DNA from 4 places in the Enterobacter chengduensis genome. Region 3 is predicted to be linked to each of the others. Evidence: predicted binding sites of a transcription regulator. Region 3 holds the regulator's gene; each other region holds the start of a gene.
The links. Region 3 encodes sigma-54, which starts transcription at its own class of promoters, with help from an activator protein. Its sites were predicted from a motif close to GTTGGCACANNTTTCGCTNT; they were not measured.
Positions count from the first base shown of each region.

Region 1: the regulator sigma-54 is predicted to act here: its motif matches at 3,883-3,902, upstream of glnK (P-II family nitrogen regulator).
Region 2: the regulator sigma-54 is predicted to act here: its motif matches at 2,590-2,609, upstream of glnA (glutamate--ammonia ligase).
Region 4: the regulator sigma-54 is predicted to act here: its motif matches at 4,038-4,057, upstream of FY206_RS07425 (amino acid ABC transporter substrate-binding protein).

Region 1 covers NZ_CP043318.1:1,274,800-1,282,165, forward strand. The annotation lists gene FY206_RS06345 (Lrp/AsnC family transcriptional regulator) at 1-155, shown strand, start outside; gene FY206_RS06350 (SmdA family multidrug ABC transporter permease/ATP-binding protein) at 186-1,958, shown strand; gene FY206_RS06355 (SmdB family multidrug efflux ABC transporter permease/ATP-binding protein) at 1,951-3,732, shown strand; gene glnK (P-II family nitrogen regulator) at 3,953-4,291, shown strand; gene amtB (ammonium transporter AmtB) at 4,327-5,616, shown strand; gene tesB (acyl-CoA thioesterase II) at 5,712-6,572, opposite strand; gene FY206_RS06375 (YbaY family lipoprotein) at 6,776-7,303, shown strand; gene FY206_RS06380 (MGMT family protein) at 7,338-7,366, opposite strand, start outside.
Region 2 covers NZ_CP043318.1:5,035,853-5,043,218, reverse strand. The annotation lists gene glnL (nitrogen regulation protein NR(II)) at 1-923, opposite strand, end outside; gene glnA (glutamate--ammonia ligase) at 1,094-2,503, opposite strand; gene typA (ribosome-dependent GTPase TypA) at 2,882-4,705, shown strand; gene ompL (porin OmpL) at 4,756-5,442, opposite strand; gene FY206_RS24305 (MFS transporter) at 5,517-6,941, opposite strand; gene FY206_RS24300 (MFS transporter) at 6,985-7,366, opposite strand, start outside.
Region 3 covers NZ_CP043318.1:4,519,929-4,527,294, reverse strand. The annotation lists gene arcB (aerobic respiration two-component sensor histidine kinase ArcB) at 1-435, shown strand, start outside; gene elbB (isoprenoid biosynthesis glyoxalase ElbB) at 668-1,321, shown strand; gene mtgA (monofunctional biosynthetic peptidoglycan transglycosylase) at 1,318-2,043, shown strand; gene npr (PTS phosphocarrier protein NPr) at 2,083-2,355, opposite strand; gene rapZ (RNase adapter RapZ) at 2,352-3,206, opposite strand; gene ptsN (PTS IIA-like nitrogen regulatory protein PtsN) at 3,252-3,743, opposite strand; gene hpf (ribosome hibernation promoting factor) at 3,826-4,113, opposite strand; gene rpoN (RNA polymerase factor sigma-54) at 4,136-5,569, opposite strand; gene lptB (LPS export ABC transporter ATP-binding protein) at 5,617-6,342, opposite strand; gene lptA (lipopolysaccharide ABC transporter substrate-binding protein LptA) at 6,349-6,903, opposite strand; gene lptC (LPS export ABC transporter periplasmic protein LptC) at 6,872-7,366, opposite strand, start outside.
Region 4 covers NZ_CP043318.1:1,500,811-1,508,176, forward strand. The annotation lists gene rihA (pyrimidine-specific ribonucleoside hydrolase RihA) at 1-445, opposite strand, end outside; gene FY206_RS07410 (amino acid ABC transporter ATP-binding protein) at 566-1,291, opposite strand; gene gltK (glutamate/aspartate ABC transporter permease GltK) at 1,291-1,965, opposite strand; gene gltJ (glutamate/aspartate ABC transporter permease GltJ) at 1,965-2,705, opposite strand; gene FY206_RS07425 (amino acid ABC transporter substrate-binding protein) at 2,860-3,765, opposite strand; gene lnt (apolipoprotein N-acyltransferase) at 4,174-5,712, opposite strand; gene corC (CNNM family magnesium/cobalt transport protein CorC) at 5,718-6,596, opposite strand; gene ybeY (rRNA maturation RNase YbeY) at 6,686-7,153, opposite strand; gene FY206_RS07450 (PhoH family protein) at 7,150-7,366, opposite strand, start outside.

The sequences.
Region 1 (7,366 bases), 1.9 Mb from region 3:
AGTACGATTACCTGATGCGCGTCCAGGTGGCCGACATGAAGCGCTATGATGATTTCTACAAGCGGCTGGTGAACAGCGTCCCGGGCTTATCGGACGTCACCTCAAGCTTCGCCATGGAACAGATTAAGTACACCACAGCCTTACCCATTGAATAACTACGTAAAATACCTTCAGGAACAAACCGCGTGCGATTATTTGCCCAATTAAGCTGGTACTTTCGTCGGGAGTGGCAACGCTACCTCGGCGCAGTCGCCCTGCTTATCATTATTGCCATTCTGCAGCTGATCCCGCCGAAAGTGGTGGGCTACGTCGTGGATGGCGTCACCGAACAGCATTACACCACCGCACGGGTGTTGATGTGGGTCGGCACGCTGGTGCTGACGGCGGTGATTGTCTATCTCCTGCGCTACGTCTGGCGCGTGCTGCTGTTTGGTGCGTCCTATCAGCTGGCCGTTGAGCTGCGTGAAGATTTTTACCGCCAGCTGAGCCGACAGCATCCCGAATTTTATCTGCGCCACCGCACCGGGGATCTTATCGCCCGCGCCACTAACGATGTCGACAGGGTAGTCTTTGCCGCCGGGGAAGGGGTGCTGACGCTGGTGGACTCGCTGGTGATGGGCTGTGCGGTGCTGATCGTGATGTCCACGCAGATCAGCTGGCAGCTGACCCTGCTCGCCCTGCTGCCGATGCCGATCATGGCGCTGGCGATCAATCGCTATGGCGAACAGCTGCACGAGCGCTTCAAGCTGGCGCAGGCGGCGTTTTCGTCTCTGAACGATCGCACCCAGGAGAGCATGACCAGCATCCGCATGATCAAAGCGTTTGGCCTGGAAGACCGGCAGTCTGCGCTGTTTGCGGCCGATGCCGCAGACACCGGTGCGAAGAACATGCGCGTCGCGCGTATCGACGCCTGCTTTGACCCGACGATCTATATCGCGATTGGCATGGCAAACCTGCTGGCGATTGGCGGCGGCAGCTGGATGGTGGTGCAGGGCACGCTGACCTTGGGGCAATTGACCAGCTTTGCGATGTATCTGGGGCTGATGATCTGGCCGATGCTGGCGTTGGCCTGGATGTTTAACATCGTGGAGCGCGGCAGCGCCGCCTATAGCCGCATCCGCGCCATGCTGGCCGAAGCGCCGGTAGTCATTGACGGTAGCGAGGCGTTACCGGAAGGACGCGGCGTCATGACTGTCGACGTCCGTCAGTTTAGCTATCCGCATACGGCGCATCCGGTACTGGAAAACGTGAGTTTTACCCTTCAGCCAGGGCAGATGCTGGGCATCTGCGGCCCGACGGGTTCCGGCAAAAGTACCGTGCTCTCTCTGCTTCAGCGCCACTTTGACGTCATCGAGGGCGATATCCACTTCCATGATATTCCCCTGACCAGGCTGCTGCTTGACGAGTGGCGTGGCCGCCTGGCGGTGGTCAGCCAGACGCCGTTCCTGTTTTCGGACACCGTGGCGAACAACATTGCCCTTGGACGCCCCGGGGCGACGCAGGAAGAGATTGAACACGTGGCGCGTTTAGCCAGCGTACATGATGATATTTTGCGTCTGCCGCAGGGCTACGAAACGGAAGTTGGGGAACGCGGCGTCATGCTGTCCGGCGGGCAAAAACAGCGTATCTCCATTGCCCGCGCGCTGCTGCTGAATGCCGAAATCCTTATCCTGGACGACGCGCTGTCCGCCGTGGACGGCCGTACCGAGCATCAAATTCTGCATAACCTGCGCCAGTGGGGCGACGGACGGACAATTATTATCAGCGCCCACCGCCTGTCCGCGCTCACCGAAGCCAGCGAAATTCTGGTTTTACAGCACGGCCATATTGCCCAGCGAGGGCAGCATGACGCGCTGGCCGAGCAGCCGGGCTGGTATCGCGATATGTACCGCTATCAGCAGCTTGAAGCGGCATTGGACGATGCGCCGGAGCAGGATGAGGAGGCCGCCAATGCGTAAGCTCGGAACGATGTGGCCGACGCTCAAACGTCTGCTGGCCTACGGCTCGCCGTGGCGTAAACCGCTCTCGGTTGCCGTGCTTTTACTCTGGATTGCGGCGATTGCAGAGGTGAGCGGTCCGCTGCTCATCAGCTATTTCATCGACAATATGGTCGCCAAAAGCTACCTGCCGCTCGGGCTGGTGGCGGGCTTAGGCGTGGCCTACGTGGGCTTACAGCTGACAGCAGCCGGGCTGCACTATGCCCAGTCGCTGCTGTTTAACCGGGCCGCCGTGGGCGTCGTTCAGCAGCTGCGTACGGATGTGATGGACGCGGCGCTGCGCCAGCCGCTCAGCGAGTTTGATATCCAGCCGGTCGGGCAGGTGATCTCGCGCGTCACCAACGATACCGAGGTGATCCGCGATCTGTACGTCACCGTGGTGGCGACCGTATTGCGCAGCGCGGCGCTGATTGGCGCGATGCTTGTCGCGATGTTCAGCCTCGACTGGCGCATGGCGCTGGTGGCAATCACTATCTTCCCGGCGGTGCTGATCGTCATGGTGATTTACCAGCGCTACAGCACGCCAATCGTGCGTCGGGTGCGCGCCTACCTGGCCGACATCAACGACGGCTTCAATGAAGTGATCAACGGCATGAGCGTCATCCAGCAGTTCCGCCAGCAGGCGCGCTTTGGCGAGCGGATGGGCGAAGCCAGCCGTTCGCACTATATGGCGCGGATGCAGACGCTTCGCCTGGACGGATTCCTGCTGCGACCGCTGCTGAGCCTTTTCTCTGCGCTGGTGCTGTGCGGGCTGCTGATGCTCTTTGGCCTGAGCTCAAACGGTACGATTGAAGTGGGCGTGTTGTACGCCTTTATTAGCTATCTGGGGCGCCTCAACGAGCCGCTGATCGAGCTCACCACCCAGCAATCGATGCTGCAGCAGGCGGTCGTCGCCGGTGAGCGCGTGTTTGAGCTAATGGACAGGCCGCGGCAGGCCTACGGCGATGACGAGCGTCCTCTGAAAAGCGGGGCTATCGCCTTTGATAACGTCTCGTTTGCCTATCGCGAAGACCGCCTGGTACTACAGGACATCACGCTTGACGTTCCGTCGCGCGGTTTCGTCGCGCTGGTGGGGCATACCGGCAGCGGCAAGAGCACGCTGGCCAGCCTGTTAATGGGCTACTACCCGGTTACGCACGGCGAAATCCGCCTCGACGGACGCCCGCTCGCGTCGCTTAGCCACACGGTGTTGCGCAAAGGCGTTGCGATGGTGCAGCAGGATCCGGTCGTGCTGGCCGATACTTTCTACGCCAACGTCACCCTGGGGCGGGACTATTCAGAGGCGCAGGTTTGGGCGGTGCTGGAAACGGTGCAGCTGGCGGAGCTGGCGCGCGGGTTCAGCGAGGGGATCAATACCAAGCTGGGCGAGCAGGGCAACAATCTCTCCGTGGGGCAAAAGCAGCTCCTGGCGCTGGCGCGCGTCCTGATTGAAACGCCGCAGGTGCTGATTCTTGACGAAGCCACGGCCAGCATTGACTCCGGCACCGAGCAGGCCATCCAGCAGGCGCTGGCTGCCGTGCGCGACCATACGACGCTGGTGGTGATTGCCCACCGCCTCTCCACGATCGTCGACGCGGATACCATTCTGGTGCTGCATCGCGGACAGGCCGTGGAGCGCGGCACGCACCGTGAGCTGCTGGAAGCAAAAGGGCGCTACTGGCAGATGTACCAGCTGCAGCTGGCGGGCGAAGAGCTGGCCGCCAGCGTGCGCGATGAAGAGTCGCTTAGCGCCTGATGCACTAAAATGAGGCGCCGCGCTAACGGTCATTCCTGTTGGTGCAAAACTGAAACGCACCCTGCACCGGCATGGTGCGTTTTTTTTCGCCTCTTCATCTATCAAGACCGTATAACGCTCATCGCATCGCTATTCCTTCCCGTTTTCATTTCTGGCACACCCCTTGCAATACCTTCTGCGTAAGCTGCGGCCATTACCGAATTCTGACTGGAGGGGATCTATGAAGCTGGTTACGGTTGTAATCAAACCATTCAAACTCGAAGACGTGCGTGAAGCGTTGTCTTCAATGGGTATTCAGGGACTGACTGTCACCGAAGTGAAAGGCTTTGGTCGTCAGAAGGGTCATGCCGAGCTTTATCGCGGGGCGGAATACAGCGTTAACTTTCTGCCAAAAGTAAAAATTGACGTTGCGATTGCTGACGATCAGCTTGATGAAGTGATTGATGTCATTAGCAAAGCGGCCTACACCGGCAAAATTGGCGACGGCAAAATTTTCGTTGCCGAACTGCAGCGCGTCATTCGCATCCGTACCGGCGAATCTGACGAAGCGGCACTGTAAGTTACTCCTGGCACACAGTGATAGGGATCGAGAAAATGAAGATAGCAACACTTAAAACGGGTCTGGGTTCGCTGGCACTGCTGCCGGGCCTGGCGCTGGCGGCTGCTCCTGCGGTGGCAGACAAAGCTGATAACGCCTTTATGATGATCAGCACCGCGCTGGTGCTGTTCATGTCTATTCCGGGCATTGCCCTCTTTTACGGCGGCCTGATCCGTGGCAAAAACGTTCTCTCCATGCTGACGCAGGTTGCCGTGACGTTTGCACTGGTCTGCGTGCTGTGGGTGGTTTACGGCTACTCGCTGGCGTTCGGCACGGGCAACGCCTTCTTTGGCAACTTCGACTGGGTGATGCTGAAGAATATTGAGCTGACCGCGCTGATGGGCAGTTTCTATCAGTACATTCACGTGGCGTTCCAGGGCTCGTTTGCCTGCATTACCGTCGGGCTGATCGTCGGCGCGCTGGCGGAGCGTATTCGGTTCTCTGCGGTCCTGATCTTTGTGGTGGTCTGGCTGACCCTCTCCTATGTGCCGATTGCGCACATGGTGTGGGGCGGTGGTCTGCTGGCGACGCACGGCGCGCTGGACTTTGCGGGCGGTACCGTTGTTCACATCAACGCCGCGGTTGCGGGTCTGGTGGGTGCCTACCTGATTGGCAAGCGCGTGGGCTTCGGTAAAGAAGCGTTCAAACCGCACAACCTGCCGATGGTCTTTACCGGTACGGCTATCCTCTACTTTGGCTGGTTTGGCTTCAACGCCGGTTCTGCAAGCGCAGCAAACGAAATCGCCGCGCTGGCCTTCGTGAATACCGTTGTGGCCACGGCGGGTGCAATCCTCTCCTGGGTGTTTGGCGAGTGGGCCGTTCGCGGTAAACCGTCACTGCTGGGTGCCTGTTCCGGTGCGATTGCCGGTCTGGTTGGCATCACGCCAGCGTGTGGTTATGTCGGCGTGGGCGGCGCGCTGCTGGTCGGCCTGGTGTCCGGTCTAGCGGGTCTGTGGGGCGTGACCGCACTGAAACGTCTGCTGCGCGTGGACGATCCTTGCGATGTGTTTGGCGTGCACGGCGTGTGCGGCATCATCGGCTGTATCATGACCGGTATCTTCGCCGCGAAATCGCTGGGCGGCGTGGGCTACGCGGAAGGCGTCACCATGGTGCATCAGGTGCTGGTGCAGCTGGAAAGTATCGCTATCACCGTAGTGTGGTCAGCCGTTGTCGCGTTCATTGGCTACAAGCTGGCGGACATGACGGTGGGTCTGCGCGTACCGGAAGAACAGGAACGCGAAGGTCTGGACGTCAACAGCCACGGCGAGAATGCGTATAACGCATAATAAACAGCAAAACGGCAACTTCGGTTGCCGTTTTTAATGTGTATTCCCTCTCCCTGTGGGAGAGGGTCAGGGTGAGGGCATCAGGCCGCACAACGTCAACCGCGATTACGCATCACCCCTTCCTGCACCGTCGAGGCGACCAGGACCCCGTCCTGGGTATAAAACTCACCGCGCACAAACCCGCGCGCGCTCGACGCCGACGTACTCTCCACGCTGTAGAGCAGCCACTCGTTCATGTTGAAGGGGCGGTGGAACCACATGGAGTGATCGATCGTCGCGACCTGCATCCCTTTTTCAAGGAAGCCGACGCCGTGCGGCTGCAGCGCCACCGGCAGGAAGTTAAAGTCAGACGCATAGCCCAGCAGATACTGATGGACGCGGAAATCTTCCGGCACGGTTCCGTTGGCGCGGATCCAGACCTGACGCTTTGGCTCGGCGGTGTGGCCTTTCATCGGGTTGTGAAACTCCACCGGGCGGATCTCAAGCGGCTTATCGCAGAGAAACTTCTCTTTGACCTGCGGCGGCAGCAGATGCGCCAGCGCGCGAGCGATATCCGTTTCCGATTTCAGATCGTCCGGGGAGGGGGCTGGAGGCATGATTTTCTGATGCTCATAGCCCGGTTCCGGCGCCTGGAAAGAGGCGGTCATGTAAAAGATCGGCTTGCCGCTCTGAATGGCCGCGACGCGGCGCGCGCTGAAGCTGTTGCCGTCTCGCAGCACTTCAACGTCATACACGATAGGTTTTGCGCTATCGCCAGGGCGCAAGAAGTAGCTGTGGAACGAATGCACCAGACGGTCTGCCGGGACGGTCTCCTTTGCCGCGTACAGCGCTTGTCCAACGACTTGACCCCCGAAGACCTGGCGCAAGCCTAAATCTTCGCTCTGTCCGCGATAGAGTCCTTCCTCGATTTTTTCCAGATTCAGTAATGTCAGCAGATTGTTCAGTGCCTGACTCATAGTTGTCCTCAATAAGCGCCGTAGCGAAAGATAGGCAGAGTATAACGCAGAAACGAAAGTGGTCCGATGGGTAGAATAATCTGAATATCGGCACGTTTTCAGGCATAAATCGGTGATCTGTGCCACACTTGAATACGTTATGTGATTGAAACGACATCGGATGGGATCGATCCCGCTGGTGCATTGATGATAAGGAGACTTCAATGAAACTCGTGCCTATGCTAAGTGGTGTGGCGATTGCGGTGGCGTTGTCCGCCTGTGCCGGTAAGAGCGCCCAGGTGCCAGTGCCCGTAGCAGACCCGAACGGGATTAATACCCTTTCGCAGCAATCCATTCAGCAGCCTAACGTTTCAGGTACCATCTGGATTAAGCAAAAAGTTGCGTTGCCGCCGGATGCGGTATTAACGGTGACGCTGTCTGATGCCTCTCTGGCCGACGCGCCGTCGAAGGTTCTGGCTCAGCGTGCCGTTCGTACCGAAGGCAAGCAGGCACCGTTTAGCTTCGTGTTGCCGTATAACCCGTCTGACGTGCAGCCTAAAGCCCGTATTCTGCTGAGCGCAGCGGTAACCATCAACGGTAAGCTGGTCTTTATCACCGATACGGTCCAGGAAGCGATTAACAACGGTGGGACTAAAATCGACCTGAACCTGGTCCCTGTGCAGCAGACCGAAGTACCGGTCGCACCGCAGACCAATCAGCCGTCCCTGCCAACGCCACCGACCCAGATGTGATACGTGCCTTTCCCCTCTCCTCCTGGAGAGGGGATCAGTACACCCAGCGAAACTTTTGCAAAT
Region 2 (7,366 bases), 520 kb from region 3:
CGACCGCTGACCATCGGGTAGAACAGAGTGTCCTGAAGATGCGATGGAATGCCGGGCCCGTTATCCTCGACGTCGATGCGGGCCGCCAGCCGGTAGCGGACGCCGTGTAACGTGAGCTGGAAGGCGGTACGGGTGCGTAAAATAATCTCGCCCCCGTCGGGCCCCAGCGCCTGCAGGGCGTTGCGCACAATATTCAACAGGACCTGCTCAATCTGGTCCGGGTCATGGGCCAGTTCCGGCAGGCTGGGGTCGTAATCACGTACCAGCGTGACGTTCTCCGGCAGCTCCATTGAGACGAGCTTCACCACCCGTTCAGCCACCTTATGAATGCTTTCCGTGACGTGCATTCCCGGCTGCTGCGGCCCGAGAAGGCGGTCTACCAGATTCCGCAGACGGTCCGCCTGCTCAATGATGACGTTGGTGTACTCCGCCAGCGCGGGGTCGGGGAGCGCCTTGGTCAGCAGCTGCGCCGCGCCGCGTAACCCACCCAGCGGGTTTTTGATTTCATGCGCCAGACCGCGCACCAGGTCACGGGCGGCAATTTGCTGCGCATGCTGAAGCTGCTCCTGGCTCAGTCGACGCTGATTATCCATCGGCGCCATTTCCAGCAGGATCAGCCCTTCAGGAAGACGCTGCGCGGTCAGCGACAGAATGTGCGAGCGCCCGTCGATCACCAGCGTCACTTCGTTATCGGTAAACCCCTGGCCGGCCTGCAAACTTTCCTGCATCAGGCCAATATTCAGCGAAAAATAGCTCAGGAGTTCAGGAAGCGGGGTGCCGAACAGTTTGCGTGCGCTTTGGGCGAGCAGCTGCTGCGCCGCCGGGTTGGCGTAATGAACGGCCAGCTCGTCATCGACCAGCAAGATGCTGTTAATCAAAGAATTGAGGATCTGCCCAGCATCGGGCAGCGTGCCAGTTGCCATTCAGCAGTCTCCTGGAGTCGTTTGCACTAATTTAGTGCAGTATAGCGTTTTCGGCGTAAAAAGCGCGTGAGATCAGGTTGTTGGTGGAGAAAAAAGCCCATCCGGAGATGGGCTAAAAGTTTCCACGGCAACTACTCCCGGCGCGTGTCACGCCGGGTAAAACAACTTAATTAAACGCTGTAGTACAGTTCGAACTCAACCGGATGCGGAGTCATACGCACGCGGTCGTTCTCTTCGGTACGCAGGGCGATGTAAGCATCGATAGCGTCGTCAGTGAACACGCCGCCCGCGGTCAGGAACTCGCGGTCTGCGTCCAGCGCCTGCAGGGCTTCTTCCAGAGAGCCAGCAACCTGTGGGATCTCTTTCGCTTCTTCTGGCGGCAGGTCGTACAGGTTTTTGTCCATCGCTTCGCCCGGGTGGATCTTGTTCTTGATACCGTCCAGACCGGCCATCAGCAGTGCGGCGAAGCACAGGTATGGGTTAGCCGCTGGGTCCGGGAAGCGAACTTCAATACGACGCGCTTTAGGAGATGCCACCACCGGGATACGGATAGAAGCAGAACGGTTACGCGCAGAGTAGGCCAGCATGACTGGCGCTTCGTAGCCCGGGACCAGACGCTTGTAGGAGTTAGTGGTTGGGTTCGCCAGGGCGTTGATCGCTTTAGCGTGTTTGATAACGCCACCGATGTAGTACAGCGCCTGCTCGGACAGACCGGCATATTTGTCGCCAGAGAACAGGTTAGTGCCGTTCTTGGACAGAGACATGTGGCAGTGCATACCGGAACCGTTGTCGCCAAACATCGGTTTTGGCATGAAGGTCGCGGTTTTACCGAAACGGTGCGCAACGTTATGCACAACGTATTTGTAGATCTGAATTTCGTCCGCTTTTTTGGTCATGGTGTTGAAGCGGGTAGCCACTTCGTTCTGACCCGCAGTCGCCACTTCGTGGTGGTGAGCTTCAACCACCAGGCCCATCTCTTCCATCACCAGACACATGGTGGAACGAATGTCCTGTGCGGAATCGACCGGAGGAACCGGGAAGTAACCGCCTTTCACGCCCGGACGGTGACCTTTGTTACCGCCTTCGTATTTGGTGGAGGAGTTCCATGCACCTTCGATGTCGTCGATAGCCACGTGGGAGCCAGAAATAGAGGCACCGAAACGGATATCATCGAACAGGAAGAACTCTGGCTCTGGCCCGAACAGCACGGTGTCCGCGATGCCGGTAGAACGCAGGTACTCTTCAGCGCGTTTAGCGATAGAACGTGGGTCGCGGTCGTAGCCCTGCAGCGTGCCTGGCTCGAGGATGTCGCAACGGATGATCAGGGTAGGTTCTTCGAAGAACGGATCAATGACCGCGGTGGTTGCATCTGGCATCAGAACCATGTCGGATTCGTTGATGCCTTTCCAGCCGCCAATGGAGGAGCCGTCAAACATTTTGCCTTCTTCGAAGAATTCGGCGTTCACCTGATGAGCAGGGATTGTGACGTGCTGTTCTTTACCTTTGGTATCGGTGAAGCGCAGATCAACAAACTTCACTTCATGTTCGTTCAGCATCGTCAAAACGTGTTCAGCGGACATACTTAACTCTCCAGATTGGTCATTGTCGTCGTGGTAACGAGGTCTTCAATTTCTGTTTGTACTGGCTGGTGCCATGTATTTTTTATAAAGCGAAATCTGTGCCAACTTTTAAAACACCCCAAAAAGGCGTTATCATGCGCACCATAGTGCAAAAGGGCTGCACCACGATGGATTTGTTGCACCAGTATAGTGCTTCAATGTGAACATTGAGCACCATATTGGTGCAATTTACGTTAAAGTGCCCTTTTACCGCTCCGTGAAAGCGATCACAAAGCATCTCTGCAATACTTGTTTGCGGGGGATGTTTGTGATCCTGTTTTGTAGTGCGATTAATCCGTGTACAATAACGCGCTATTTCTAAATGCCTGAGGCAAAGTTGTGATCGAAAATTTGCGTAACATCGCCATCATCGCGCACGTTGACCATGGTAAAACTACCCTGGTTGATAAGCTGCTGCAGCAATCCGGTACGTTTGATGCGCGTGCCGAAACCCAAGAACGCGTGATGGACTCCAACGATTTGGAGAAAGAGCGTGGGATTACCATCCTCGCGAAAAACACCGCGATTAAATGGAATGACTACCGTATCAACATCGTTGATACCCCAGGGCACGCCGACTTCGGTGGTGAAGTTGAACGTGTAATGTCCATGGTAGACTCCGTTCTGCTGGTCGTTGACGCAATGGATGGCCCAATGCCACAGACGCGCTTCGTGACCAAAAAAGCTTTTGCCCATGGTCTGAAGCCAATCGTTGTTATCAACAAAGTTGACCGCCCTGGCGCGCGTCCTGACTGGGTTGTTGATCAGGTCTTCGACCTGTTCGTTAACCTCGACGCGACCGACGAGCAGCTGGACTTCCCTATCGTTTACGCCTCCGCGCTGAACGGTATTGCCGGTCTGGACCACGAAGACATGGCTGAAGACATGACCCCGCTGTATCAGGCGATTGTTGACCGTGTTCCTGCGCCAAACGTCGATCTCGACGGCACCCTGCAGATGCAGATCTCTCAGCTCGACTACAACAACTACGTTGGCGTTATCGGCATTGGTCGTATCAAGCGCGGTAAAGTGAAGCCTAACCAGCAGGTTACTATCATCGATAGCGAAGGCAAAACCCGTAACGGTAAAGTCGGTAAAGTACTGACTCACCTGGGTCTTGAGCGTATCGAGAGTGACGTTGCGGAAGCGGGCGACATCATCGCTATCACCGGTCTGGGTGAACTGAACATCTCCGACACCATCTGCGATCCGCAGAACGTCGAAGCGCTGCCAGCCCTGTCCGTTGATGAACCAACCGTATCCATGTTCTTCAACGTCAACACCTCTCCGTTCTGTGGCAAAGAAGGTAAATTCGTTACCTCTCGTCAGATCCTTGACCGCCTGAACAAAGAGCTGGTGCACAACGTTGCGCTGCGCGTTGAAGAAACCGAAGACGCTGATGCATTCCGCGTTTCGGGTCGTGGTGAGCTGCACCTGTCTGTTCTGATCGAAAACATGCGTCGTGAAGGTTTCGAGATGGCGGTTTCCCGTCCGAAAGTTATCTTCCGCGAAATCGACGGCCGTAAACAAGAGCCGTTCGAAAACGTAACGCTGGACGTTGAAGAGCAGCACCAGGGTTCTGTCATGCAGGCACTGGGCGAGCGTAAAGGCGACCTGAAAAACATGAATCCAGATGGCAAAGGCCGCGTACGTCTCGACTACGTGATCCCAAGCCGTGGCCTGATCGGCTTCCGTTCTGAGTTCATGACCATGACCTCCGGTACCGGCCTGCTGTACTCCACCTTCAGCCACTACGACGACGTGCGTCCGGGCGAAGTGGGCCAGCGTAACAACGGCGTGCTGATCTCCAACGGTCAGGGTAAAGCGGTTGCGTTTGCGCTGTTCGGTCTGCAGGATCGCGGTAAGCTGTTCCTGGGTCACGGTGCGGAAGTTTACGAAGGCCAGATCATCGGTATTCACAGTCGTTCTAACGACCTGACCGTAAACTGCCTGACCGGTAAGAAACTGACCAACATGCGTGCGTCCGGTACTGACGAAGCAACGGTTCTGGTTCCACCGATCAAGATGACTCTGGAGCAGGCTCTGGAATTCATCGATGATGACGAACTGGTCGAAGTGACTCCACAGTCAATTCGTATCCGTAAACGTCACCTGACCGAGAACGATCGTAAACGTGCTATGCGCGGTGCGAAAGAAGACTAATACGGTTAATCCGTAGTAAAAAAGCCGCTGAGAAATCAGCGGCTTTTTTGTTAGAACGAATACCGTAACCCCAACCGAATCCGGTACTGCTCGCGGTTGTAATCATTCCATCTATCCAGCCACTGAAGCTCGAGGTACGGCAGCCAGTTTCTGTCGATCCTATAGCTGAATTTATTGGTGATTTCCCAGTGATGGTCTTTGCCATTTTTGCTGTGATAATCATTCACCCGCTGGAAAAAGTGCGGTTCAAAGGTGTAGAAAAACGCATCCGTCACTTTGAAATTCCAGTAGTTGGCAAACTCGTGCGTGTCGTTCTTATCCATCTGCCCGTTGTAATCCGGCGTATCGTAATTGTTATGGTTATAGCGATAGCGAAACGTCAGGTTGAACCCGTCGACGAATTTATAATTGGTGTCCAGATAGACCGCACCGCCCGAACCGGTGCTGCTGTCGTTAATTAATCCGCCAGGCTGGAAGGTGAGTTTGTCGGTGGGTTTAAAGAGCGGATACCACCCCTCAATTTCGTTATAGCTGTGCTTCAGCTCGTCCCATTTCCCCACGTTATAGGCGTTGGTGAACATCAGCCCCGCGCCCATATCGAAGTTATATCCCGCTCGCAGGATCACCTCGTGCAGCTCAGAGGCCGTGTTGTAGGCTTCACGCGTTTCGACATAGGCCCCGGCGAATACCGGGCAGGACACAGACGACACGATCAGTACGGTAATGATTCTTTTCATAATTTGTCCATGTATCAGGTACAGAAAGGCCTCCCTCCTGATTAACAGGAAGGACATAGTGGCCGGATTTATTGTTATAAAGTGACTGCTGACGCTTTATTGTTGGGGGTTATCTCAGGGGTATTTGCGGTTTGTTTTTTCCGTTTTCCAATCTCCTCGATAATAAAGGCGAAGCGCGCTTCGTTGAGTTTATAAAACAGCCCCATGGTTACGGCGGCCACGATCGCCAGGCCGCACGGCCAGAGGAAAATAAGCTGACGCAACCCCAGCAGCGTGCCTGCGCTCTGCACCGCATGGGGAACGTAGCCAATCTGGGTCAGCATGATGCCGGGCAGGAAGCCGGCGAGGGCGGCGGATATTTTGCGCGAGAAGGTATACCCGGTGTACACCGACCCTTCGGCGCGGATGCCGGTTTTCCACTCGCCGTAATCGACGGTATCCGGCACCAGCGCCCAGTTCAGGCTGTTCACAAACGCCGTGCCGAAGAAGGCCATGCAGGAAAACAGCACGAACAGCAGGGAGCTGGTCCCCCAGAAGAAGTTCAGCACGTCACCCACCGCCCACAGCGCCAGCCCGCCCAGATAGACCGGCTTCTTGCCAAAGCGCTTCACCGCGCCGGGCACCAGAAACACGCCAATCAGAATGCAGCCCATGCTAAAAAAGCCCATCCACGACAGCAGATGCAGATCGTTCAGCACGTACTGGGTGTAATAGACCTGAATCGCCAGCTTGATGTTAAAGGCGGCGAGGGTACACAGGTTGGCGATGCACAGCACCAGCAGCGGCGGGTTGCGGAAAATCGCGCAGAACGATTTCAGAATGCCGGGCTTATGGTGATCGGGCGTGAGCTCCACGTAGCGCTCCTTCACGCCGCTGTAGCACCACCACATGCAGAACAGACCACCCGTCACAAACGCCAGCGCGGCCACCAGATAACCGAGAGAGGGCTGGTGGACGAACAGCGCCTGAATGGGCATAAAGCCGACGGTGCAGAGCAACAGCCCGACCGTGGCGCCGCCCTGACGCCAGGCGGCAAGCTGCGCGCGCTCGTTGGGGTTTTTGGTCATGGCCGGTACCATCGCCCCGTAAGAGCAGTTCATCAGGCTGTAGCACAGGCCAAACAGCATAAAGAGCACCGTGGCGAGCGCCGTTTTCACCGTCAGGCTAAAGTCGTTGGCCATAAACTGCGCCGTCGCGACCAGCGCCACCGGGACGGAAGCGTAAAGAATAAACGGTCTGAATTTTCCCCTCGCGCCGATATTGCGCCGGGAGTCCAGCAGCACGCCGGTCAGCATGTCGGTAAGCGCGGTGAAGAATTTCGCCACCAGGAAAATAATGCCGCCGTAGAACGCGGGCAGGCCCAGTTCATCGGTGTAAAACTTCAGCAGATACAGCGTGCCAATACACAGCATCAGGTTCGAGCCAAAATCGCCCATCCCGTAGGCGCACTTCTCTCGCAGGCTCAATTTCAGGGTTAACGGATCACTGTTATGTGTCATGGTCGATCCTCAGAGCGCCCCGTAGGGCGCGCTATCTCGTCTTTTATGCCGTACGCTTGCGCATTTCAATCTCTTCGACGATGCGCACATACATCTTCTCGTTGAGGTTGTAGAAGCAGCCCATCGCCACGATGGTGATGACCGCCAGCAGGCTCGGATAGATAAAGATCAGCTGCCGCAGCCCTTCAACCGTCCCGGCGGACTGCGCCACGTTGGGCACATAGCCGATCTGCGTCAGCATAATCCCCGGGAAGAAGCCCGCCAGCGCCTGAGACACCTTGCGGAAGAAGGTAAACCCGGTGTAGACCGTTCCCTCGGAGCGCACGCCGGTACGCCACTCGCCGTACTCCACGGTATCGGACACCAGCGCCCAGTTCAGGCTGTTCACAAACGCGGAGCCGAAGAAGGCCAGGCAGGAGAACGCC
Region 3 (7,366 bases):
GCTCTGACCGCTATGATCAAAAAGTTCTGGGACACCCATGATGAAGAGGAGAGCACCATGACGTCTGTTGATAGCGCAAAAGCCCAAACGATACTCGATACCGCGATGCTGGAGCAGTACATCGATCTGGTCGGCCCGAAACTGATTACCGACGGCCTGGCGGTGTTCGAAAAAATGATGCCGGGCTATCTGAGCGTGCTGGAATCAAACCTGACGGCGCGCGACCGGAAGGGCATCGTGGAAGAAGGTCATAAAATCAAAGGTGCAGCCGGCTCGGTTGGGTTGCGCCACCTGCAGCAACTGGGTCAACAGATTCAGTCGCCTGATTTACCTGCATGGGAAGATAACGTGGGTGATTGGGTTGAAGAGATGAAGCAAGAGTGGCAAAACGATGTTGCGGTGCTTAAAGCCTGGGTCGACGCCAGAAAAAAATGACCCCGGCTTAACCGGGGTGCGCGAACACTGCGCCAACACCAGGGAAATCGTGGCTGCGCCTGTTTTTTAAAGTTATTTTCGAAAGGGCGCCGCCTGAAAAATTTAGGCCGCACGCAGATAAGATAGCAAATCTTAAATGGTTTGTTACATGAATCAGTGAAATGTGTGAAGCATAGCGTTTTAATCAAAATTATTAATGTGCTTCAGCAAGTTGCAGAAAAGGATTGTCATGATGAAAAAGATTGGTGTCGTGCTGAGCGGATGCGGTGTTTACGATGGTTCTGAGATACATGAAGCCGTCATTACGCTGCTGGCCCTGGCTAAACAGGGGGCAGAGGCGATCTGTTTTGCGCCCGATAAAAACCAGGCGGATGTGATTAATCATCTGACCGGCGAGCCGATGGCGGAAACCCGCAACGTACTGATTGAGGCCGCGCGTATTGCGCGCGGCGATATCCATCCTCTTATTCAGGCAGACCCTACAGAGCTTGATGCGCTCATTGTGCCGGGTGGCTTTGGCGCGGCCAAAAATCTCAGTACCTTTGCCGCACAGGGGGCGGAGTGCCAGATCGATCCTCATCTTAAGGCGCTGTCGCAGGCCATGCATGCAGCAGGAAAACCGCTGGGCTTTATCTGCATCGCGCCGGCAATGCTGCCGAGGATTTTTGATTTTCCGCTGCGCCTGACTATCGGGACGGATATTGATACCGCAGAGATCGTCGAGGAAATGGGGGGCGAACACGTTCCGTGCCCGGTTGATGACATTGTGGTTGATGAAGATAACAAAATTGTCACCACGCCGGCGTATATGCTGGCGAATAACATCGCAGAAGCTGCCGCAGGTATTGAAAAGCTGGTAGCCCGCGTGCTGGTGCTGACGGAATGAGGCGACACGCTTCCGCAGGAAAATGGATGAAATACCTTCTTTTGCGCCTCTTCCTCGTGCTGGCGGTGTTCTGGGGCGGCGGACTGGCGGTGTTCAGCATTTTGCCGGTGCCGTTCTCTGCCGTGATGGTTGAGCGCCAGCTCGGCGCGTGGTTCAGCGGCGATTTTAGCTATGTTGCCCACTCTGACTGGGTGAGCATGGACGAGATTTCACCGTTCATGGGGCTGGCGGTGATTGCGGCGGAGGACCAGAAATTCCCGGAGCACTGGGGGTTTGATGTGGCCGCGATTGAAAAGGCGCTGGCCCACAACGAACGCCATGAAAACCGCGTCCGCGGCGCGTCAACGTTGTCGCAGCAGACGGCCAAAAACCTGTTTTTATGGGATGGTCGAAGCTGGGTGCGTAAAGGGCTGGAAGCGGGGTTGACCCTGGGGATGGAAACGGTATGGAGCAAGAAACGGATCCTGACCGTTTATCTCAACGTCGCTGAGTTTGGCGACGGTATTTTTGGTGTCGAAGCTGCCGCCCAGCGGTATTTCAATAAGCCAGCCAGCCGCCTGAGCATGTCAGAAGCCGCGCTATTGGCCGCGGTTTTACCGAATCCCATCCGCTTTAAAGCCAATGCTCCATCAGGGTACGTGCGAAGCAGGCAGGCATGGATCATGCGCCAGATGAATCAGCTGGGCGGGGAAGGGTTTATGCAGCGTAACAACTTAATGTAGGGCGGGTAAGCGCAGCGCCACCCGCCGACGTGGCGAGTGTTAGTCTTCGTCAAACCCGGCGTTAAACAGGGCAATCACCGCCGCCAGCGCTTCCTCTTCCTGAGGGCCGGTGGCTTCGACTTCAATCTGGCGCCCTTTGGCAGAGTCCAGCATCAGTAGCGCGATGACGCTGTTCGCCTCCGCCTCAGTGCCTTCGTCATTGCGCAACAGAACCTCTGCATCGAAACCCTGCATCAGCTCGAACAGCTTCATCGCCGGGCGCGCATGCATGCCCAGCTTGTTGGTGATCTCAACGGTTTGTTTTACGGTCATGTTTTACGTTTTTCCAGCGTGCGATGACGGGACTGAACGTTCTTCCCGCGCGAGCGGAAATAGTCGGCCAGCTGTTCGGCGATGTAAACCGAACGATGTTTACCGCCGGTACAGCCAATCGCCACCGTCAGATAGCTACGATTGTTTGTCTCCAGCATAGGTAACCATAGCTCAAGGTAGCTTCGCGTCTGGTAGATAAAATTGTGAACTTCTGTGTGCCGGTCGAGGAAGGCCGCGACGGGTTTATCCAGGCCGGTCATGGGACGCAGCTTTGGATCCCAGTGCGGGTTGGGCAGGAAGCGCACGTCGAAAACATAATCCGCATCGATCGGAATACCGTGCTTAAAGCCGAAGGATTCGAACACCATCGTCAGTTCACGCTCGCGCTTGCCCAGCAGCCGGGTACGCAGCATTTCCGCCAGCTCGTGAACGGACATCTCAGAGGTATCGACAATCAGGTCGGCACGAGAGCGCAGCGGCTCCAGCAGGTCGCTCTCTTCATCGATCGCGCTCTCCAGAGAGAGGTTCTTACTGGATAGCGGGTGCAAACGACGGGTATCGCTGTAGCGGCGAATCAGCGTATTGCGATCGGCATCGAGGAACAGCAGCTGAGGCGAGAACGCGTCAGGCAGGTTGCTCATGGCCTGTTCGAAGATCTCTGGCGATTCCGGCATGTTACGGACGTCGATGCTGACGGCGGCAGAGGTTTGTCTCTCCGCAAGCGTGCGGGCCAGGTCAGGCAATAACACGACCGGCAGGTTATCGACGCAGTAAAAACCCATGTCTTCCAGGGCGCGCAGAGCAACGGATTTCCCCGACCCTGAACGACCGCTGACAATCATCAGCACCATGTTCCATTTCTCCTCAGGACAACAGATGTGAAGGCCATCTCCTGGTTATGCATCATCCTGATTGCCTTCTGCTTCAGTGATAATTTGATAGAGCTCTTCATCACTTTGGGCCGAACGCAGTCGACGGCAAATGGTTTTATCGGCCAGACGCTTAGCGACCAACGACAGCGTATGCAGATGGGTTTTCGTCTGATCGGCAGGCACCAGCAGCGCGAAGAGGAGATCGACGGGCTGGTTATCAATGGCATCAAAAGCGATGGGTGTTTCAAGCTGCACAAACACGCCCACGGCACGAAGGGTATCCTCTTCCAGTTTGCCGTGCGGGATCGCGATGCCGTTGCCGATACCGGTACTGCCCATTTTTTCACGGGTCAGAATCGCTTCGAAAACCACCTGCGGCGGCAGGCCAAGCTGTTTTGCGGCCAGTTCACTGATAATCTCCAGCGCACGTTTTTTGCTCTGGCAGTGAACCGCACTGCGGGTACATTCCTGGTTAAGGACATTGCTCAGTTGAAGAGCGGAATCGTTGTTCATCATAATTTCACCTAAGCGCTAACTGTACAAATGGTCTGTTGTGTTTCACAACAGGCCGTCCTGCACCCGTTAACTGCCCGGACAATTAGTGTTGTTTCAGTTTATCTTTATGTTTATTGAGCTGTCGCGCAAGCTTATCAATCAAGCCGTCGATAGCAGCGTACATGTCTTGCCCTTCCGCACTGGCATGCAATTCACCCCCGTTAACGTGCAGGGTGGCATCCGAGATATGAGTCACTTTCTCCACTTTCAACACAATATAGACCTGATTAATCCTTTCGAAATACTGCTCGAGTTTTGCAAACTTCGCGTTCACGAAGTCGCGTAAAGCCTCAGTAATTTCGACGTTTTGTCCAGTGATGTTGAGCTGCATAGTGTCTTCCTTATCGGTTGTGTCAGACCAGCTGTTTACGCTGGTTGGACGGCGGAATGGATAAAGACTCTCGATACTTCGCAACAGTACGGCGCGCCACCATAATACCCTGATCGGACAGCATGGTGGTTAACTTACTGTCGCTTAGCGGCTTCGCGGGGTTCTCCGCGGCGATCAACTTCTTCACCAGCGCGCGAATGGCCGTTGACGACGCTTCGCCGCCGCCCTCGGTATTCACATGGCTGGAGAAGAAATACTTAAGCTCAAAAATACCGCGTGGACTGTGCAGATACTTCTGCGTGGTGACACGGGAAATGGTTGATTCATGCATCTCGACGGCCTGGGCGATATCCGCCAGCACCATCGGTTTCATATACTCTTCGCCCTGCTCAAAAAAAGCCTGCTGCTGTTCGACAATACAGCGGCTGACGCGCAGCAGCGTATCATTTCGACTCTCCAGACTTTTGATCAGCCATCGCGCTTCCTGAAGATTGCTGCGAATATATTGATTGTCGGAGTCGTTACGCACGCTGGTGCACATGGAGGCATACTGCTGATTGATTTGCAGGCGAGGAATGCTGTCTGAATTCAGTTCAACGACCCAGCGGCCATTGTGTTTCCTGACCAGCACATCCGGGATCACGTATTCCGGCTCGCTGGTCTGGATCGACTGCCCCGGGCGCGGATCGAGCGACTGGATCAGGTTCACCGCTTCTTTCAGCACCTCTTCCTTCAGGCGCGTGACGCGCATCAGGGAGCGGAAATCGTGGTTCGCCAGCAGATCCAGATGATCGCTGATGATTAGGCGCGCCTCGTCGAGCCATGGCGTCTCTTTGCTGAACTGAGAAAGCTGGATCAACAGGCAGTCGCGCAGATCTTTTGCGGCTACGCCGACCGGATCGAAACGCTGGATGCGCTTCAGAACGGCTTCAACTTCCTCAAGCTCAATATCATCGTCGCCCATGCTTTCCAGAATATCGTCGAGGGTGACGGTCAGATAGCCGGTGTCATCGACGGCATCGACAATGGAGGTGGCAATCGCGCGGTCGGTATCGGAAAAGGGGGTCAGTTCCACCTGCCACATCAGGTAATCCTGCAGCGACTGGGTGGTTTCTCCCTGATAAACCGGTAGCTCATCGTCCTGGTAGTCTGCACGCGTACCGGAAGGCGTTCCGGCGGTGTAGATTTCATCCCAGCTGGCATCCAGCGGAAGCTCGTCGGGCATCTCTTTTTGTTCGAGTGCGTCCGCGGTGTCGAGCGCTTCTGTATCCTGCGATTGCTGGGTGTCTACCTCGTCATGAAGATCGGTTTGTTCCAGCAGGGGGTTACTGTCCAGCGCCTGCTGGAGCTCCTGCTGAAGTTCTAACGTGGACAGTTGCAACAGGCGAATTGCCTGCTGTAGCTGCGGCGTCATCGCCAGTTGTTGGCTGAGCCTTAATTGCAAACCTTGCTTCATGTTCAGAGCATTTTTCTCCGGTTCGGCGTTACGTTACCTCTACCCTATCAGAGTCTGAAGTCTTCCCCAAGATAGACGCGCTTAACATGATCGTCTTCGAGGATCTGCTGCGGCGTACCGTGGGCGATCAAATTGCCCTGGCTCACAATATACGCGCGTTCACACACGGCCAGCGTTTCACGGACGTTATGGTCGGTGATCAGTACGCCAAGCCCGCTGTCGCGCAGGTGTTCAATGATACGTTTAATGTCGATAACCGAGATCGGGTCAACGCCCGCAAACGGTTCATCCAGCAGGATAAATTTCGGGTTGGCGGCCAGCGCGCGAGCAATCTCAACACGACGGCGTTCGCCCCCGGAGAGCGCCTGACCGAGGCTGTCGCGCAGGTGCTCAATGTGGAACTCTTCCATCAGCTCGTTGGCACGGTCCTGACGCTGTTCGCTGGTCAGATCGTTACGAATTTGCAGGACCGCCATCAGGTTATCGTAAACGCTAAGACGACGGAAAATGGAGGCTTCCTGCGGCAGATAGCCGATCCCGCGACGCGCGCGCGCGTGCAGCGGCAGCAGGCTGATGTCTTCATCGTCAATGATAATGTTGCCGGCATCGCGCGGCACAATCCCAACGACCATGTAGAAGGTGGTGGTTTTACCCGCACCGTTCGGGCCAAGCAGCCCTACAATTTCGCCGGAGTTGACGGTCAGACTGACATCTTCTACGACACGGCGGCCCTTGTAGGCCTTCGCGAGATTTTTTGCAGTTAATGTTGCCATAACGAATTAGTTACTCTTCTTCTGTGCCGGGGCCTGGCCTTTACCTTTGTCCTGCAGCTGCGACGGAACCAGTACGGTGGTGACGCGTTTGCCTTTCTCGCTCGAGGCCTGCATTTTTTGCTCTTTAACCAGATAGGTGATCTGGTCGCCGGTAATGTTGCTGTCCAGCTGTTCCAGATACGCATTTCCGGTCAGGATGACAAGGTCCTTCGCCAGCTCATAATGCATATGCGAAGCGTGGCCTTTCACCGGCTTGCCGTTGTCCTGCATCTGGTAGAAGGTGGCCGGGTTGCCGTAACCATCAATGATCTCTTTGCCCTGCTCGCCACCCGGACGGGTCACGACCACTTTGTCGGCGTTAATTTTGATGGTGCCCTGAGTCATGACGACGTTACCGGTGAAGGTGACGACGTTCCCCTGCATATCGAGGGACTGAGTGTCGGACTCGATATGGATCGGCTGGTCGGTATCGCCCGTTACAGCAAGCGCGGGGAGACTGGTCGCCAGCATCGCGCTGGCGATAATTACTTTAAGGCTGAGTTTGTTTGTTTTGAATTTCATAGGAGGTTCTAACCTTTTCAATCAGCTCGGCGTTTTTGCTGCGTAAGTTCCCGCGCATTCTCAAACCGCTGGAATTAAATGTTGTGCCATACAGTGTGACCAGATCCTGCGAGGTCACGTCCTGGGTAACCAGGTTGATCTGAGCATTATCCGTCGTAATTTTTCGAAGTTGTGAGTCCGCGGTCAGGGCGTTGACTTCAACGTGGCCATACAGATAAAGCATACGGTCATTTGTCAGTTTTGCCCGATCTGACTTAATTGACCACGTCGGCACTTTGTCTTTATCAAATGTGGTCATGACGGGCTGGGTAAACCATGAAACACCGTCATCTGAAAAATATTCAACATGCTGGGCAATCAGGCGATAGTTCAGCGCGCCTTCCGGGCTATAGACCACGGTGTCGCTGTGATCGCTTTTATAGGTTGGATCGTTATTGTTGATCGCTTCCGTTTGCGTTTCGTC
Region 4 (7,366 bases), 2.1 Mb from region 3:
TGACGATGCGCGCAATTTTAGCGTGCAGCTCAGGATGGCTATTCAGCAGGAGCGCAACGTTAGTTTGTGGCCCGGTCGCCACCAGCGTCACGGGCTCCGCGCTTTCGCGCAGCACCTTCGCCATCAGCTCCACGGCGGTGCAGTTTTGCGGCGTGAAGCCCGGCTCAGGCAGCGCCGGACCGTCCAGCCCGCTTTCACCATGAACGTTGTCGGCAATGATTAGCTCGCGCATCAGCGGCTTCACGGCCCCGCCGGCGACGGGAATATCGGTGCGCCCGAGCAGCGTCAGCATGCGCAAAACGTTGCGCAGGGTTTTATCCGGCGTCTGGTTTCCGGCGGAAGAGGTGACGGCTTTGACGTCGAGTTCAGGGGAGGCAAGTGCAAGAACGAGCGCGATCGCGTCGTCATGACCCGGATCGCAATCGAGAATAATAGGCTGTGCCATAGCGTTCTCCATTCATAGCGTTATTTTGTGACAAGGTTAACGCTGCAATGTGACGCCGACGAGAGGAACTGAACAAAAGCGTGAAGCAGTGCGCAATCCGCAGATTGCGCACTGGGAAGATTAATGCAGGATTTTGGCGAGGAAATCTTTCGCACGATCGGATTTCGGGTTAGCGAAGAACTCTTCTTTCGGTGAGTCTTCAACAATTTTCCCTTCGTCCATAAAGATTACGCGATTGGCCACTTTACGGGCAAAGCCCATTTCGTGCGTCACCACCATCATGGTCATCCCTTCGTGCGCCAGCTCGACCATCACGTCCAGCACTTCGTTGATCATCTCCGGATCGAGCGCCGACGTGGGCTCATCGAACAGCATTGCCACCGGATCCATGCACAGCGCGCGGGCGATCGCCACACGCTGCTGCTGGCCGCCGGAAAGCTGCGCCGGGAACTTATCGGCATGGGCCGAAAGCCCAACGCGTTCCAGGAGCTTCAGACCTTTCTCGCGCGACGCTTTTTTATCGCGCTTAAGCACTTTTACCTGCGCCAGCGTCAGATTCTCAATAATGGAGAGGTGAGGGAACAGCTCAAAATGCTGGAACACCATGCCCACGTGAGAGCGAAGCTGGGCGAGGTTAGTTTTCTTGTCGTTAACCTTGGTGCCGTTGACGACGATCTCACCCTGCTGAACCGGCTCCAGCCCGTTGACGGTTTTGATCAGCGTCGATTTACCCGAGCCGGACGGCCCGCATACCACCACCACGTCGCCTTTTTTCACTTCGGTGGAGCAGTCGGTCAGCACCTGAAAGTGCCCATACCATTTAGAAACATTTTTCAGGGAAATCATTATACCGTCCTTTTCTTCAGCCAGCTGACCAACAGCGATGCGCTTAAACTAATCACAAAGTAGACCGCACCCGCAAAGAGCACCATCTCAACCTGCGTACCATCACGCTCGCCGATGGTTGAGGCGGTACGGAAGAAGTCTGCCAGGCTCAGCACGTAGACCAGCGAGGTATCCTGGAACAGTACGATACCCTGGGTCAGCAGGAGCGGAACCATGGCGCGAAACGCCTGCGGCAGAATAATGAGCTGCATGGACTGCCAGTGCGTCATCCCCAGCGCCAGCGCGGCGCTGGACTGCCCGCGGGAGATGCTCTGAATGCCCGCGCGGATAATCTCCGAGTAGTAAGCGGCCTCAAACATTGAGAACGCCACCATGGCGGAGATCAGACGGATATCGGTTTTCGGCGACAGCCCCAGCACGTTCTGCAGGAAGCCGGGTACGATCAGGTAAAACCACAGCAGCACCATCACCAGCGGGATGGAGCGGAACACGTTAACGTAGGCGGTGGCAAACCAGGCAAGCGGCTTAAAGCTCGACAGGCGCATGACGGCCAGCAGGGTACCCCAGACGATACCGACGATGATGGCAATGACCGTGATTTTTAAGGTAATCACCAGGCCATCCAGCAGGTAAGGCATGGAGGGAACGATAGAACTCCAGTCAAATTCGTACATTATTTGCCCCCCATGTTGCCCGGCAGGCGAATTTTGCGTTCAACCAGGTTCATCACCAGCATGATGAAAGCGTTAATCAGAACATACGCGAGCGTGATCGCGGTGAAGGATTCCCACGCGTGAGCGGAGTAATCCAGCAGCTTGCCCGCCTGCGCGGCCATATCAACCAGGCCGATCGTGGAGGCGATGGCCGAGTTCTTCACCAGGTTCATCATCTCGGAGGTCATCGGCGGAACGATAACGCGGTAGGCGTTAGGCAGCAGCACGTAGCGGTAGGTTTGTGGCAGCGTCAGGCCCATCGCCAGGCCCGCATTTTTTTGTCCGCGCGGCAGTGACTGAATGGCGGCACGCACCTGCTCGCAAACGCGCGCAGCGGTAAACAGCCCCAGACACAGCATGGAGGAGACAAAGAACTGTACGTTCGGATCCAGTTCCGACTTGAACCACATGCCAATATTTTCCGGCAGCAGTTCCGGGATAACCAGATACCAGGTAAAGAACTGCACGATCAGCGGAACGTTACGGAACAGTTCCACATAGAGGGTGCCCAGTGTTGAAAGAAAACGGTTAGGGACGGTGCGCAGAATACCGAACAAAGAACCGACAAGAAACGCGATGATCCACGCCGTTATCGATAATGCCACGGTGACCTGAAAGCCGCTCCACAGCCAGCCAAGATAGGTGGTGTTGCCGAACGGGGCCTGTTGCAGGAATATGCCCCAGTTCCAGTCTATTGACATAATAAACTCCAGAAAAAAAAGGGTAGCAGCGCTACCCTCGAAGATTGGTGAGAAGCTCATTTTCGTGCTGAGTGGGGAACGACCACTCAGCGTATAGTCTGTCCATGCTTCCCGACAATCGAGAGGGCAGGAGATCCCGCCCCTGTTGTTCTAATTAGTTAAGAGCCTTGTCGTTTGGAGATTTGAACAGCGCCTTCATGTCGTCAGACAGTTCAAAGTTCATGTTCAGGTTTTTTGGTGGAATCGGGTTCTTGAACCACTTGTCGAACCATTTTTCCGCTTCGCCGGAGGTCTGCACCTGGGCGATGGTGTCATCAATCAGCTTCTTGAACTGCGGATCGTCTTTACGCAGCATGCAGCCGTAAGCTTCTTTTGACTGCGCGGTGCCGACGATATCCCAGTTGTCTGGTTTCTTCGCTTTCGCACGCTCGCCCGCCAGCAGGGCGTCATCCATCATAAACGCGACGGCACGACCGCTTTCCAGGGTACGGAAGGAGTCGCCATGGTCTTTCGCGCTGATGATGCGCATATCCATTTTCTTCTCGTCGTTCAGCTTGTGCAGCAGCACTTCTGACGTGGTACCGGATGTCACCACAACCGCTTTGCCTTTCAGGTCAGCGAAGTCTTTGATCTCACCGCCTTTCTTCGTCAGCAGGCGGGTGCCCACGACAAAGATGGTGTCAGAGAAGGCCGCCTGTTTCTGACGCTCGAGGTTGTTGGTGGTGGAGCCACACTCGAAGTCAAAGGTGCCGTTTTGCAGCAGCGGAATACGGTTCTGTGAAGTGATTGGGATCAGCTTCACCTGCAGGTCAGGTTTGTTCAGCTTTTTCTTCACGGCTTCAACGATGGCGTTGGAGTAATCCTGTGAATAGCCCACGACCTTTTGCGTGTTGTCGTAGTAAGAGAACGGGACAGAAGATTCACGGTGGCCGACCACGATGACGCCGTTTTTGGCAATCTTGTCGAGAGTGCTTCCTGCTGCCGGTGCATCTTCAGCGTGAACCACGCCGGCAGACATTCCCATAACCAGCATTGCTGTGGCCAGTTTACGTAATTGCATACCCAACTCCTTTCTTATCAGCGCCAGCGACGCATTGATACCCATTGTGATGTTGTTATATCTCGCGCGATGCGAGTGCAGTGTTATGCAAGCTTGTTAACATTTAGTCTGGCTTAATGTAAAGATTTTGCTGCGTTATTGTTTATTTTTGCGAAGCGCGCCGCACCATTCAGAGGCAATAATCTCCCGTTGCACCGTTTCGGTGCTACCGACGATCTACGCTGGTGCGACAAGGTTGCACGTTAAGCCAAACTGCGTTCACCTGAATAAACAAAGCAATAGGCGTGCCAGATTTGAGATTGGGCAGGGATTGTCGGGTGGCGCTGACGCTTACCCGACCTACGGGAACGGAAATGCTGAATGTAGGCCGGGTAAGGCGTAGCCGCCACCCGGCAACGGATGGGAAGGTTATTGACGACGCTGGCGCAGGCTCATCAGCAGCGCGCCAAAGCCGAACAGCGCGGTCAGGATCCACAGCGGCCAGTTGCCGGTACGGGCGTATGGCGTCAGCCCCGTTGTTGGCGTGACGTTAGCGGTCAGCACCTCTCGGGTAAACTGCGGGATCATCGCCTGAATTTCACCCTGAGGGCCAATCACGGCGGTGATGCCGTTGTTGGTGCTGCGCAGCAGCGGACGCGCCAGCTCCAGGGCGCGCATGCGTGCCATCTGGAAGTGCTGCCACGGGCCGATTGACTTACCAAACCAGGCGTCGTTAGAGATGGTCAGCAGATAGTCCGTATCCGGGCGGAAGTTATCGCGTACCTGCTCGCCGAGAATGATTTCGTAGCAGATGGCCGCCGTCAGGGCCGCGCCGTGCGCGTGCAGCTGGGGCTGAACGTACGGGCCGCGGCTGAAGGAGGACATCGGCAGATCAAAGAACGGGGCCAGCGGGCGCAGAATCGACTCCAGCGGGACAAACTCGCCAAACGGCACCAGGTGGTTCTTGTTGTACCGGTCAGTGGAGCGGTAGCTGTACTCGCTGTCTTTGCCGAGCGTAATGATGGTGTTGTAGGTGTCGTAGCGGTTCTGCTGATTCAGACGCGCATCGACAATCCCGGTGATCAGCGTGCTGCCGCGCGCCACCAGCAGGTCGTTCATCATGTTGAGGAACGGCTGCTGGTTAATTTCCAGATCGGGAATGGCGGACTCCGGCCAGATAATCAGCTGCGATTTCCCCATCACCTCTTCGGTGGCGTTGGCGTAGATCTTCAGCGTATTCAGCAGCTCTTTTTCGTCCCACTTCATGGACTGCGGGATATTCCCCTGCACCATGGAAACCTGCATGGCGCGCGCGGGCTCAAGGGTGAACCACTGGATATAGCGCAGCGGGAAGGGCAGGGCAAACAGCACCAGCGCCACGGCCAGCGGTTTCCAGCCGCGCGTGACCAGCGCTAATGCCAGCAGGCCGCTCACTGCCATCAGCAGGAAGTTGATGGCCTCAACGCCCATGACCGGCGCCAGGCCCTTCAGCGGGCCGTCAATCTGGCTGTAGCCGAACTGCAGCCACGGGAAGCCGGTCAGCACCCAGCCGCGCAGGAACTCGGTTACCTGCCAGACCACCGGCGCGGCAACGGCGACGCGGAGCCAGGAGGTTTTAGGCCACAGGCGAGAAAGGATGCCTGCGAACAGGCCGGTATAGAGCGAGAGATACGCGGCGAGCAGCACCACCAGGAAGACGTTAACCGGGCCAGGCATACCGCCAAACTGGGCGATGCTGACGTAGACCCAGTTAATGCCTGAGCCAAACAGCCCCAGCCCCCAGAAGTAGCCGATCGCGGCAGCCTGCACCGGACGACGATTCAGGGTCAGACCCTGAAGCCCCATCAGGGAGAGAATGGCCGCAGGCCAGATATCGTAAGGTGAGAAAGCCAGCGTACCGCTGGCTCCGAGTAACAGCGCCAGCAGCAAACGGACGCGCTGGCGTTCAAGCAATGGGGCAAATGCCATTTACATTAATCTTCCAGTTTTGGCACCGGTGAGTCGTCCGGCGTTCTGACGTGAACCTGTATAATACGTCGGCTGTCGGCCATGGCTACTTTGAACTGGTAACCGTCGATGTCAACGGTCTCTCCGCGCGCCGGGAGGTGGCCAAAGGCCTGCATCACCAGCCCGCCGATGGTATCGACCTCTTCATCGCTGAAGTGGGTTCCGAAGGCGTCGTTGAAGTCCTCGATGGAGGCCAGCGCACGCACGGTCCAGGTATGGCGGCTAAGCTGACGGAAGTCGATATCCTCTTCTTCGTCGTACTCGTCCTCGATTTCGCCCACGATCAGCTCAAGAATATCCTCGATCGTGACCAGGCCTGAAACGCCGCCAAATTCATCAATAACAATCGCCATGTGGTAGCGCTGGGAGCGGAACTCTTTCAGCATCCGATCCACACGTTTACTCTCCGGCACGACCACGGCCTGGCGTAACACTTTTTCCATACTGAAGGCTTCGGCATCGCTGCGCATAAACGGCAGCAGATCTTTCGCCATCAAAATCCCTTCGATGTGATCTTTATCTTCGCTAATGACCGGGAAACGCGAGTGGGCGGATTCGATGATGACATCGAGGCACTCGTCCAGCGTCTGGTTACGTTTCAGGGTGATCATCTGCGAGCGGGGGATCATGATATCGCGAACGCGCTGGTCGGCGATGTCCATCACCCCTTCGAGCATTTCGCGCGTATCTTCGTCGATAAGGTCGTTCTGCCCTGAATCACGAATCAGCTCCAGCAGTTCATCACGGTTTTTGGGTTCGCCGTGAAAAAGCTGGTTCAGAATGAGGGAGAAAAATCCCTTTTTACTGGTTGTCGTGTCGCTACTGTGTGAATTGTCGTCGCTCATGGCGTTTGTTAAGGGTTCTCTTGTTAGTTCAACGTTTACCGCCACGCGTTATCCTTTCGTGGCGGCAGGTGAGTCAGTCAGGTGACGGACTATTCTTTCTCGGCAATGTACGGATCCTCATAGCCCAGAGCAAGCATTATCTCTGTCTCGAGGGACTCCATCTCTTCCGCTTCGTCATCTTCGATGTGATCGTAGCCCAACAGGTGCAGGCTCCCGTGTACCACCATGTGCGCCCAGTGGGCCTCAAGCGGCTTTTGCTGCTCTTTGGCTTCCTGTTCAACCACCTGACGGCAGATGATCAGATCGCCCAGCAGCGGCATCTCAATGCCCGGCGGCGCTTCGAACGGGAAAGAGAGCACGTTGGTCGGCTTATCTTTCCCGCGATAGGTCAGGTTAAGCTCGTGGCTTTCGGCTTCATCCACCAGGCGAATCGTCACTTCTGATTCTTCCTGAAACTGCGGGATAACCGCATCCAGCCATTTCTGGAACTGTGCCTCATCCGGCATGCCGGAATTGTCTTCACAGGCCAGCTGTAAATCGAGGATCACCTGACTCATTTCTGTTCTTGCTCCTGCGCGTCGCGCTTACGTTCTGCGGCCAGTTCGGCCCTACGCTTCTGATCCGCCTCTTCCCAGGCTTCATAGGCGTTAACGATACGCGCGACCACCGGGTGGCGTACCACGTCTTCACTGTGGAAGAAGTTAAAGCTGATTTCGTCAACCTCCGCCAGCACCTCGATGGCGTGGCGCAGGCCGGATTTGGTGCTGCGC